Regions from separate parts of the Streptomyces sp. NPDC004542 genome, predicted to be linked through region 1. Evidence: riboswitches for the same ligand, from Rfam matches in the RefSeq annotation. Region 1 holds a riboswitch; the other holds the start of a gene.
The links. Region 1 has a riboswitch for glycine ahead of gcvP (aminomethyl-transferring glycine dehydrogenase). Riboswitches for the same ligand answer to the same signal wherever they lie in the genome.

Region 1 (5,834 bases):
GCGGACCCTGCCCGGAGTGGGGCCGGCGACGGGGGACCACCTGCGGCGCGCCGGGATCACCACGGTCGGCGAACTCGCCGAGGCGGGCGAGGACGAGCTCGTACGGCTGCTGGGGAAGGCCCACGGCCACGCTCTGTACGCCATGGCACTGGCGCATGACGAGCGGCCCGTGGTGGCGGAGCGGGAGGCCAAGTCGGTGTCGGTCGAGGACACCTATGACGTGGACATTCACGACCGGCTCCGGGTCGGCCTGGAGGTGCAGCGGCTCGCGGATCGGTGCGTCGGGCGGCTGCGCGGGGCCGGGCTGTCGGGGAGGACCATCGTGCTGAAGGTGAGGCGGTACGACTTCTCGACGCTGACCCGGTCGGAGACGCTGCGGGGGCCCACGGACGATGCGGCGGTCGTGCGGGAGGCGGCGGCCCGGTTGCTGGACTCCGTCGACACCACCGGCGGGGTGCGGCTGCTCGGCGTGGGTGTCTCCGGGCTCGCCGACTACACGCAGGAGGACCTGTTCGCTCAGGCGGCGGGTGAGCCGGCTCCGACGGCGCAGGAGGCGGTGCCCGAACCCGTCGCGGAACAGCAGCCGCCGGCCGAACGGCGCTGGCCCGCGGGCCATGACGTGCGGCACGCGGAACTCGGGCACGGCTGGGTGCAGGGCAGCGGGCTCGGGCGGGTCACCGTGCGCTTCGAGACCCCCGGCTCCGAGCCCGGCCGGGTGCGGACGTTCCGGGTCGACGACCCGGCGCTGGAACCGGCGGATCCGCTGCCGTTGGCCGCCGTAGCGGCTGTGAGCGGGCTCCATGGCGGTGTGGCGGGGGCCGGGAGCGGGACGGAGTGACCCGAGGGCGGTGGGGAGCGGGCCTCCGTCCGGGCGGACAGGGGCGGGAAAGGTGCGGGCAGACCCTGACGTGGTGCGGACGAGCCGCTTGGCGGACGGCCCGGGGGTTCGCTACGCCGGTCCGGCCGTCTCGTCCGTGCCCGCCAGGTGGCCGAAGTCGTGGTCCGGGAGCGGGTGCGACGAGGTCACGTCGAGGCCGTAGTGGTGGTAGAGCTGGAGTTCCTGCTCGGGGGAGAGGTGACGGCCGACGCCGAAGTCGGGCGCGTCCTTGATGAGGGACCGGTCGAAGGGGACGCGGAGGGCGCCGTCGATCAGTTCGCTGGGTTCGAGCGGGACGAAGGCGTCCCTGGAGAACAGGCCGGTACGTATGGCCGCCCACTCCGGTTCGCCGGTCGCGTCGTCGAGGTAGACCTCGTCGATCGTGCCGATCTTGTCGCCATTGCGGTCGAACGCCTTGCGGCCGATCAGGTGGCGCGGATCGATATCGGTTCGCACGGTCCCTCCTCTTGGTCGCAACTCATCCGTAAGCACCACAAAAGAGCACATTCAGGAAGGTGGCCACTCGAGGCCCGCGCGTCGGCCTCGCTGGTAGGCTGGCAAACGGCCGCTGACCCCGTGCGGGAGAGTCCTCCGGACACCACCGGAGGCGCCGAAGGAGCAAATCCTCCCCGGAATCTCTCAGGCTCACGTACCGCACGGACGAGGTCACTCTGGAAAGCAGGGCGGTGTCTCCACGGCTTCCGCCCTCACCGACGGTGAAAGCCGGGGCCCTCGGGCGACCCGGTGAAGCTCTCAGGTCGAGATGACAGAGGGGGAGGCCGTCGGGGTACCCGTGCCGGGGTGCCCCTCGAAGGTCGCGTCAGACCAGGAGGCCTCCGCAATGACCGCCCACCGCACCCCGCTCTCCGAGCTCGAACAGGGCATCCCCTTCGAGCAGCGCCACATCGGTCCCGACCAGGAGGCGCGGGCCAAGATGCTCGCGCACGTCGGATACGGCTCGCTCGACGAGCTGACCGCCGCCGCGGTGCCGGATGTGATCAAGAACGCCGACGCCCTGGATCTCCCGGGCGCCCGCACCGAGGCGGAGGTGCTCGCCGAGCTGCGCGCGCTCGCCGGCCGCAACCAGGTCCTCGACTCGATGATCGGGCTCGGGTACTACGGGACCTTCACACCGCCGGTCATCCTGCGCAACGTGATGGAGAACCCGGCCTGGTACACCGCCTACACGCCGTACCAGCCGGAGATCTCCCAGGGACGTCTCGAGGCCCTGCTGAACTTCCAGACCATGGTCGCCGAGCTCACCGGGCTGCCGACCTCCGGTGCCTCACTGCTCGACGAGGGCACGGCGGCGGCCGAGGCGATGGCGCTGTCCCGGCGCATGGGCCGGAACAAGAAGGGCCTCTTCCTCGTCGACGCGGACGCGCTGCCGCAGACCGTCGCCGTGATCCGGACCCGCGCCGAACCGACCGGCGTGGAGGTCGTGGTCGCCGACCTCAGCCAGGGCATCCCGGCCGAGCTCGCCGAGCGTGAGATCAACGGCGTGCTGATCCAGTACCCGGGCGCGTCCGGCGCCGTACGCGACATCAAGCCCGTCATCGACCGGGCGCACGAGCTCGGCGCGCTCGTCACCGTCGCCGCCGACCTGCTGGCGCTGACGCTGCTCACCTCCCCGGGCGAGCTCGGCGCGGACATCGCGATCGGTACGACCCAGCGCTTCGGCGTGCCCATGGGCTTCGGCGGCCCCCACGCCGGCTACATGGCGGTGCAGGAGAGGTTCGCCCGCAGTCTGCCCGGCCGTCTGGTGGGCGTGTCCATCGACGCGGACGGCCACCGGGCGTACCGGCTGGCGCTGCAGACCCGCGAGCAGCACATCCGCCGCGAGAAGGCCACCAGCAACATCTGCACCGCCCAGGTGCTGCTCGCCGTCATGGCCGGCATGTACGCCGTCTACCACGGGCCTGAGGGCCTGAAGACCATCGCGCGGCGCACCCACCGGTACGCCACCCTCCTGGCCGAGGGGCTGCGGGCGGGGGGTGTCGAGGTCGTCCACGGCGCCTTCTTCGACACGGTCACCGCGCGCGTGCCCGGCCGGGCCGCCGAGGTCGTGGCCGCCGCCCGGGCGGGCGGGGTCAACCTGCGGCCCGTCGACGGCGACCATGTCTCGGCCGCCTGCGACGAGACCACGACCCGCGCCCAGCTGGTCGCCGTGTGGACCGCGTTCGGGGTCGAGGGGGACATCGAGGCGCTGGACGCGGCGACCGCGGACGCGCTCCCCGCGGCCCTGCTGCGGACCGACGACTACCTCGCCCACCCGGTCTTCCACCAGCACCGCTCCGAGACTGCGATGCTGCGCTACCTGCGCCGGCTCGCCGACCGCGACTACGCGCTCGACCGCGGCATGATCCCGCTGGGCTCCTGCACCATGAAGCTCAACGCGACCACGGAGATGGAGCCGGTCACCTGGCCGGAGTTCGGGCAGCTGCACCCCTTCGCGCCCGCCGAGCAGGCGCAGGGCTACCTCACGCTCATCCGTGAGCTGGAGGAACGTCTCGCCGAGGTCACCGGATACGACAAGGTCTCGCTGCAGCCGAACGCCGGTTCGCAGGGCGAGTTCGCCGGTCTGCTCGCCGTGCGCGGTTACCACCGCGCCAACGGCGACGACCAGCGCACCGTCTGCCTCATCCCGTCCTCCGCGCACGGCACCAACGCCGCCAGCGCCGTGATGGCGGGCATGAAGGTCGTCGTGGTGAAGACCGCCGAGGACGGCGAGATCGACATCGCGGACCTGCGGGCGAAGATCGAGCAGTACCGTGACGAGCTGGCGGTGCTGATGATCACGTACCCGTCGACGCACGGGGTGTTCGAGGAACACGTCGCCGACATCTGCGCCCAGGTCCACGACGCCGGCGGCCAGGTGTACGTCGACGGCGCCAACCTCAACGCGCTGGTCGGCCTCGCCGCGCCGGGCCACTTCGGCGGTGACGTCTCCCACCTCAACCTGCACAAGACGTTCTGCATCCCGCACGGCGGAGGCGGTCCCGGCGTCGGTCCCGTGGCCGTGCGCGAGCACCTGGCGCCGTACCTGCCGAACCACCCGCTCCAGCCGGCGGCGGGTCCCGCGACCGGTGTCGGCCCGATCTCGGCCGCGCCCTGGGGCTCGGCCGGCATCCTGCCGATCTCGTGGGCGTACGTCCGCCTGATGGGCGGTGAGGGCCTCAGGCGCGCCACCCAGGTGGCGGTGCTCTCCGCCAACTACGTCGCCAAGCGCCTCGAGCCGCACTACCCCGTGCTCTACACCGGCCCGGGCGGTCTGGTGGCGCACGAGTGCATCATCGACCTGCGCCCGCTGACCAAGGCGACCGGGGTGTCCGTGGACGACGTGGCCAAGCGGCTCATCGACTACGGCTTCCACGCGCCGACGATGTCCTTCCCGGTGGCCGGCACGCTGATGATCGAGCCGACCGAGTCGGAGGACCTGGCCGAGCTGGACCGGTTCTGCGACGCGATGATCGCGATCCGCGGGGAGATCGAGAAGGTCGGCTCGGGCCAGTGGCCCGCCGAGGACAACCCGCTGCGGGGCGCCCCGCACACCGCCGCCGCGCTCGGCGGTGAGTGGAAGCACGCCTACGGCCGCCAGGAGGCCGTGTTCCCGGCCGGGGTCTCGGCCGCCGACAAATACTGGCCGCCGGTGCGCCGCATCGACCAGGCCTTCGGCGACCGCAACCTCGTCTGCTCCTGCCCGCCGCTGGACGCGTACGAGGACTGAGCGAGCGACCGGGGCCGGTCTGCCCCGGGGCCCCGTCCGAGTCCGGGCGGGGCCCTCGCGCGTTCACGCGGTCGCCAGCGACACCTCGGTCGACTTGATCAGGGCGATGACGTCCGAGCCCACGAAGAGACCGAGGTCGGCGGCCGCTTCCTTGGTGATCGCCGCGGTGAGTTCGGCACCGTCCACGGTGATCTTCACCGAGGCCATCGCGGTTCCCGTCGTGAGGCGGGTGATGGTGCCCGGGAGCTGATTGCGGATCGAGAGGCCGTCGACCCGGCTGGTGGCCAGGGAGACCTCCGTCGACTTCACCAGAGCGCGGACGGTGGTGCCCGGGGCGAGGGCGAGTTGCCCGGCGGCCTCCGACGTGATGACCGCCGTGACGTCCTGGCCACCGTCCAGGTGGATCTTGACGATGGTCATGACCTCACCGGGCTGGACGGCGGTGACGGTGCCGGGAAGCTGGTTGCGGATGCTCAGGGTCATGGCCCCACACCGTAGTGTGCCGGGTCGTTCAGGCGGGGCATGCGGGGACACGCGTCGCCTTGAGCCCCGCGCGTCGGCCCGGCGCTCCCCGCACCTCGCCGCGGGTACCTGCCGTCACGCCGTGTCGATATGTACGTTCGTCGACTTCACGCGTGCGGTGGCCTCCATGCCGACCTCCAGCCCCAGTTCCTCGACGGCCTCGCGGGTGAGCAGGGAGACCAGGCGGTGGGGGCCGGCCTGGATCTCGACCTGGGCCGCGACGTCGCCGAGCTTGATCGCGGTGACGATGCCGGGGAAGGCGTTGCGGACCGAGGTGCAGGAGGTGCCCGCGTCGTCCTCGCCGCCGCCCGCCTTGGCGAGTTCCACGGAGAACGCGGCGAGGTCCTTGCCGTCGATGAGTCTCCGTCCCGCCTCGTCGCGGTGGGTCGCCATCCGGCCCGCGTCCGCCCAGCGGCGGGCGGTGTCCGGGCTCACGCCGAGCAGCCGTGCTGCCTGGCCGATCGTGTAGGACTGCATGCCGGTCACGATAGGGCGCAGGCGCCGGGGACCGTGGAGAGGGGCCGGTCGTCGGGACGACGCGACAGGGGGTCCGGTCCGGCCATCACCCGGACGGCCGCACCGGCGTATGCGGAGAGTGATGCGTGCGCCTCTGATTCCCGTCCGGGGTGGGCGCCAGGTGCGCGTGGAGAACGCCTCACTGGGCGCCGACGGCCCGGAGGAGGCCAGGTCGAGGGGGTACGGGCCGTC
Region 2 (5,834 bases), on a different contig from region 1:
ATGCCGTGGGTCAGGTGGCCGCCGTGGGCCAGGTCCAGGCCGAGGATGGTGTCGCCGGGCTGGGCCAGCGCGAACAGGGCGGCCTGGTTGGCGGAGGCACCGGAGTGGGGCTGCACATTGGCGTACTCCGCGCCGAACAGCTCCTTGAGGCGGTCGATGGCGATCTGCTCGGCGACGTCGACGTGCTCGCAGCCGCCGTAGTAGCGGCGGCCCGGGTAGCCCTCGGCGTACTTGTTGGTGAGGACCGAGCCCTGCGCCTCCATGACCGCGAGCGGGGCGAAGTTCTCCGAGGCGATCATTTCGAGCGTGGACTGCTGGCGGTTCAGCTCGGCGTCGACCGCGGCGGCGATCTCCGGGTCGAGCTCGTGCAGGGACGTGTTCAGGACAGTCATACGGCTACGACTCCTCAGCCGGCGTTCTGGGCGGTGTACTCGTCGGCGGAGAGCAGGTCGGCCGGCTCCTCGGTGACGCGGACCTTGAACAGCCAGCCGCCCTCGAAGGGGGCGGAGTTGACCAGCGACGGGTCGTCGACCACGTCCTCGTTGATCGCGGTGACCTCACCGGTGACCGGCGAGTACAGGTCGGACACCGACTTGGTCGACTCCAGCTCGCCGCAGGTCTCACCCGCGCTCACCGTGGAGCCGACCTCGGGGAGCTGGGCGTAGACGACGTCGCCGAGCGCGTTGGCCGCGAACTCGGTGATGCCGACCGTCGAGACGCCGTTCTCGGCGGCCGACAGCCACTCGTGCTCCTTGCTGTAACGCAGCTGCTGGGGGTTGCTCATGGCCTGAATTCTCCTGTACGCGCGGGAGTGCTGGTGAAGGGGGAACCCTGGAAACGTGTGTGATCAGGGGGAATGTGCGCGGGGTCACGTCCGGACGCCGGGACGCCGGGGCCCGCGCCCAGTGTCTACTTCTGGCGCTTGTAGAACGGCAGCGCCACGACTTCGTACGGTTCGTGACTGCCCCGGATGTCCACGCCGACGCCCGGTGTGCCCGGTGCCGCGTGCGCCGCGTCGACGTAGGCCATGGCGATGGGCCTGCCCAGCGTGGGGGAGGGCGCACCGGAGGTGACCTCGCCGATCACCGCGCCGCCGGCGACGACCGGGTACCCGGCGCGGGGGACCCGGCGGCCCTCGGCGACCAGGCCGACCAGTACGCGCGGCGGGTTCCGCTCGGCGCGCGCGGCGGCCTCGGCCAGCGCCTCGCGGCCCACGAAGTCCCCCTCCTTCCCGAACTTCACCACCCGGCCGAGCCCGGCGTCGAAGGGGGTGAGCGAGGTGGTCAGCTCGTGCCCGTACAGCGGCATGCCCGCCTCCAGGCGGAGCGTGTCCCGGCAGGACAGGCCGCAGGGCACCAGCCCGGCGCCCTCGCCGGCCTTGCTCAGCGCCTGCCACAGTTCGACGGCGTGCCCGGGCTGCACGAAGAGCTCGAAGCCGTCCTCGCCGGTGTACCCGGTGCGCGCGATGAGCGCGGGGACGCCGGCGACGGTGCCGGGCAGGCCGGCGTAGTACTTCAGGCCGTCGAGGTCGGCGTCGGTGAGGGACTTCAGGATGCCGGGGGACTCGGGGCCCTGGACGGCGATCAGGGCGTACGCGTCCCGGTCGTCGCGGACCTCGGCGTCGAAGCCGGCCGACCGCTCGGTCAGCGCGTCCAGCACCACCTGGGCGTTGGAGGCGTTCGCGACGACCATGTACTCCGTCCCGGCGAGCCGGTAGACGATCAGGTCGTCCAGGATGCCGCCGTCGGCCCGGCAGATCATGGTGTAGCGGGCGCGGCCCACGCCGACGGAGGCGATGTCGCCGACCAGGGCGTGGTTCAGGAAGGCGGCCGCCCCGGCGCCGGTCACGGTGATCTCGCCCATGTGGGAGAGGTCGAACAGCCCGGCCCTGGTGCGCACGGCGAGGTGCTCGTCGCGCTCGGAGCCGTAGCGCAGCGGCATGTCCCAGCCGGCGAAGTCGGTCATCGTCGCGCCCAGCGAGCGGTGCACGGCGTCGAGCGCGGTACGGCGGGGCTGGGCGGATTCGGTACTGCTCATCGGTCGGTCGTCTCCCAAGAAAGACAGGCGAGGTCGTTCCTCCCCATCTGTCATCGGGACCTGAGAGGTTCGCCATGATCCGCCCCGAGGGGGGGTCACGGCTTGCACCTTGGGTGGAGCCACTGACACAGCGGCCCGCTTTTCAGATGTGCCTCGCCCGCGCGGTGACGGGGCCTGAGAGATTCAAGGGAGGGACTTGCTCCTTCGGCGCCCCGGTGAAGCTGCTGCCGGGGACTCTCCCGCGCGGATTCAAACGGCCGGTATGCAGTTGGCGGGCTCATCATTGCATGCCTGGACCCCGCCCTCCAGAGCGAGCCGTTTGTGACCGGGCTGTGGCACTAAGCGCACGCGAACGGGAAACACCGTGTATTACCTTCTCTTTACATTCGGTGGGGAGAACCTTTCCTGACCACAGGGAGGACGATCACGGTGAACAGGACCCCGGCCGCCTGCGCCACGACCACGGGCGTCGCGGTGCCCCGGCAGCCCGCCGCCCTCCCGGCCCGCGAGCGGTGCCACGAGCGGTGCCACGAGCGCCCGGCACCCGTCGTCCGCGACCTGCGCGACCGCGCGGGGCGCAGCCCGCGCGGCCTGCTCTTCGGCCCCCGCGACCTGGTGGTGGTCACCGGTCTGCCCGGCAGCGGCAAGTCGACGCTGATGCACCGCGCGGTCCAGGGCCCGCGCATCGACTCCCAGGACGCCCGTGACCGCTGGGAGCGCCGTATGCCCCGCCTCCTGCCCTACGCGGTGTACCGCCCCCTGGTCCGGCTCGCCCACTACGCCGGACTGCGCCGCGCGCTGCGCACCGGCGAAGGGGTCGTGGTGCACGACTGCGGTACGCAGGCCTGGGTGCGGGCGTGGCTGGCCCGCGCGGCCCGCCGCCGGGGCGGCACGCTGCACCTGCTGCTGCTCGACGTCCCGCCCGCCACGGCCCGCGAGGGTCAGCGCGAGCGCGGCCGGGGCGTCTCCCGGTACGCGTTCCTGCGCCACCGCCGGGCGGCCGCCCGGCTGCTGCGCGCGGTGGAGCGGGGCGAACTGCCCCCGGGCTGCGGCTCGGCGGTGCTGCTCGACCGGAGCGCCGCCGACGTGCTGCACGGGATCGGTTTCGCGGGCTGAGCGGACCCGCCCGGCCGGCACCGGTACCCGCTAGCCTTTCAGCCACAACAGTTGGTCCCAGCAGGTGGTAGGCAGATGGACTTCCCGGCGGACTTTCCCGCGGACTTCCCGGCACAGACGCACCCCCATCCGCACAGCGGATGGCCCGGCAACGAACTGGAGGAGATGCTGTCGGCGTCGTTCGGCATCCCCTCGGCCGGCGGCCGGATCATCGAGGTGCTGGGCCGCAGCTTCCTCTGGGTCCCGCTGCCCAACGGCGGCGGCCCCGGCAGCGGCCCGCTCGACCTGCCGACGATGGAGCTCGACGGCCAGGCGTACGTGCCGGTGTTCAGCTCCGAGGAGCAGTTCCGCCAGGTCGTCGGTTCCCACATCGGGTACACCGTCGCCCCCGCCGTGGAGTTCGCCCGCGGTCTGCCCCCGCAGGTCGGCATCGTCGTCAACCCGGACGGCACGGTCGGTGTCCCGCTCCCGCCGCAGGCCGTGGCCGAGCTGTGCCGGGCCGGCCGCACCCCGCTCGACGGCCCCGCGAGCGGTGGGCGCGTCCGCCTGTTCGAACCCGACTGGCAGGACGACCCGGTCGACTTCCTCGCCGCCGCTTCCGCCGAGTTCGAGCGGATCGGGGTGGTCCGCACCGCCCGCCGCTGCCTGGCCGCCGTCGAGACGGACGACCCGGTCATGTTCGTAGGCGTCGAACTCTCCCAGTGGGAGGGCGACCTGCGCGCCCTGCCCCTGGACGCCCTGGGCAGGGCCCTCGGCACGGTCCCGGTGACATGGCCGGTCAACCTGGTCCTGCTGGACGTGACCGACGACCCGGTGGCCGACTGGCTGAGGACGACCGTGCGGCCCTTCTACCAGTACGGCGGCTGAAACACGCCGCCGAGGAGTCCGGGGCCGGGCCCGTACGCGCCCCGGGCGACGAGTCACACGCGTCCCGTACTCGCCGACGGACACCAAGCCGCGAGCTCCCGGGCGCTTAAGCTGTCTCCACACGCGGGGCGACTTCTCGAAGGGGCGGTAAACAGGTGAGCGCGAGCGGCACCGCTGCGACCGGACAGGTCGAGCACATGCTGCGCCAGGTGACGCCCGGGCGTTACGACGCCTACGAGGCACTCCTCAGGGCGCTCGCGACCCCCGCCTCCGGCCAGGTCTGGATGCTCCTGTGGCACGGCCAGGCCGGTTCCCCCGACGCCCAGTACGGGAACATGGAGGTGGACGGCTTCGGCTACGCGCCCTGCGTCACCTCCGCCCAGGAGCTGTCGGCCAGTGGCTGGAACCGCTCGTACGAGGTGGTCGACGCGGTCGACGTGGCGCGCACGCTCTACCCGGACCACTACGGGCTCTGGCTCAATCCGCACGCCCCGGGCGGCGGTGTCGGCGTCCCCTGGCTCGACCTGCGCCGGATCGCCACCGGCCTGGACCGCCGGCCCGCCGGCCCGCTGCGCCTGACGGAACCCGGCATCGAGGTCCCGCAGTTCTACGCCCTGCTCGCGCAGAACGCCCACCGCACCCAGGCCGTCCGCTCGCTGCGCCGCGCCTGGGTGCAGCCCGCGCTCGGGGCGCCGTACCTCGCCATCGGACTGGACGTGTACGACACGTCGCCGCCCGCGGTGGACTCGGTGCGCGCCATGATGCAGCAGTCCATCGGGGCGGTCCCGGACGGGCTGCCGGTGTCGACGGTCGTGATGTCGGACGAGTACGACCCCGTCGTCATGTGGATGCGGCACCACGCCCGCCCCTTCTACGACCGCGAGGCACACGCGCCCGCCCAGCCGCCGCCGGCCGCCGGGTACGGCTATCCGCCGGCGCCCGGCGGTTACTGAGCCCCGGCCGACCCGCAGGCGGCATCCCTGTTCTGACGAGGCGTCACCGTGCCTGGTGTGGCCGAAGGGTGATCTTCGCGCGTAGACGGTGACGTAAGATCCCTTCATCGGTCGAATGTCCTCTTCGCCCCCGTCCGCCCCCCGTTACCCACTGTCCGGATAACGGAACCCTCCTGCCCGCATCACGTTTACGCATCCATTCGCTGCCAACTCTGGCAACTGATCGCCAAAGCGTTGAAGACTCCCGATCCAGGGGCCTTCACCCCTGTACGACGGACTGTTGACGCCGCTACCGCGGCAAGTGCGCCCCGGCTACAGCCGGTTTGAGAGGGGTCCCTGCCAGATGACGGCACCATTGCACGAGCCGACTGCGGAAGCGGCCCCGATCGCGCCGCCGGAGACGGGCGTCGGCAGGAAGATCGAGGGCCGGTCGCTCAAGCAGATCGCCTGGCACCGTCTGAAGCAGGACAAGCTGGCGCTCGCGGGCGGCATCACCGTCGTCGTCCTCGTGCTGGTCGCGGTGTTCGCCCCGCTGATCGTGTCCCTGCTGGGCCACCCCCCGAACGAGTTCCACCAGGACGAGCTGGACGAGCTGACCAACCTCCCCAAGGGCGCATGGGGCGGGGTGAGCGGCGACTACCTCTTCGGTGTCGAACCCAACAAGGGCCGCGACGTGTTCAGCCGCATCGTCTACGGCGCCCGCATCTCCCTGCTCGTCGCCTTCCTCGCCGCCGTCGTCGCGGTGGTGTTCGGCGCGCTGTTCGGCATCATGGCCGGCTACTTCGGCGGCTGGGTCGACTCGCTGATCAGCCGCACCATGGATCTGCTGCTGTCCTTCCCGCAGTTGCTGTTCATCATCTC

Region 2: another riboswitch for glycine. It lies ahead of gcvT (glycine cleavage system aminomethyltransferase GcvT); the one in region 1 lies ahead of gcvP (aminomethyl-transferring glycine dehydrogenase).

What each region holds. Positions count from the first base shown of each region.
Region 1 covers NZ_JBEXLP010000036.1:9,539-15,372, forward strand. Annotated here, with positions in the region: gene ABZX30_RS20640 (DNA polymerase IV) at 1-838, shown strand, start outside; gene ABZX30_RS20645 (PRC-barrel domain-containing protein) at 950-1,333, opposite strand; glycine riboswitch at 1,447-1,542, shown strand; gene gcvP (aminomethyl-transferring glycine dehydrogenase) at 1,719-4,604, shown strand; gene ABZX30_RS20655 (TOBE domain-containing protein) at 4,668-5,087, opposite strand; gene ABZX30_RS20660 (helix-turn-helix transcriptional regulator) at 5,202-5,603, opposite strand.
Region 2 covers NZ_JBEXLP010000073.1:7,277-13,110, forward strand. Annotated here, with positions in the region: gene glyA (serine hydroxymethyltransferase) at 1-392, opposite strand, end outside; gene gcvH (glycine cleavage system protein GcvH) at 407-784, opposite strand; gene gcvT (glycine cleavage system aminomethyltransferase GcvT) at 910-2,037, opposite strand; glycine riboswitch at 2,190-2,289, opposite strand; gene ABZX30_RS29135 (AAA family ATPase) at 2,461-3,153, shown strand; gene ABZX30_RS29140 (enhanced serine sensitivity protein SseB) at 3,229-4,020, shown strand; gene ABZX30_RS29145 (enhanced serine sensitivity protein SseB C-terminal domain-containing protein) at 4,176-4,973, shown strand; gene ABZX30_RS29150 (ABC transporter permease) at 5,317-5,834, shown strand, end outside.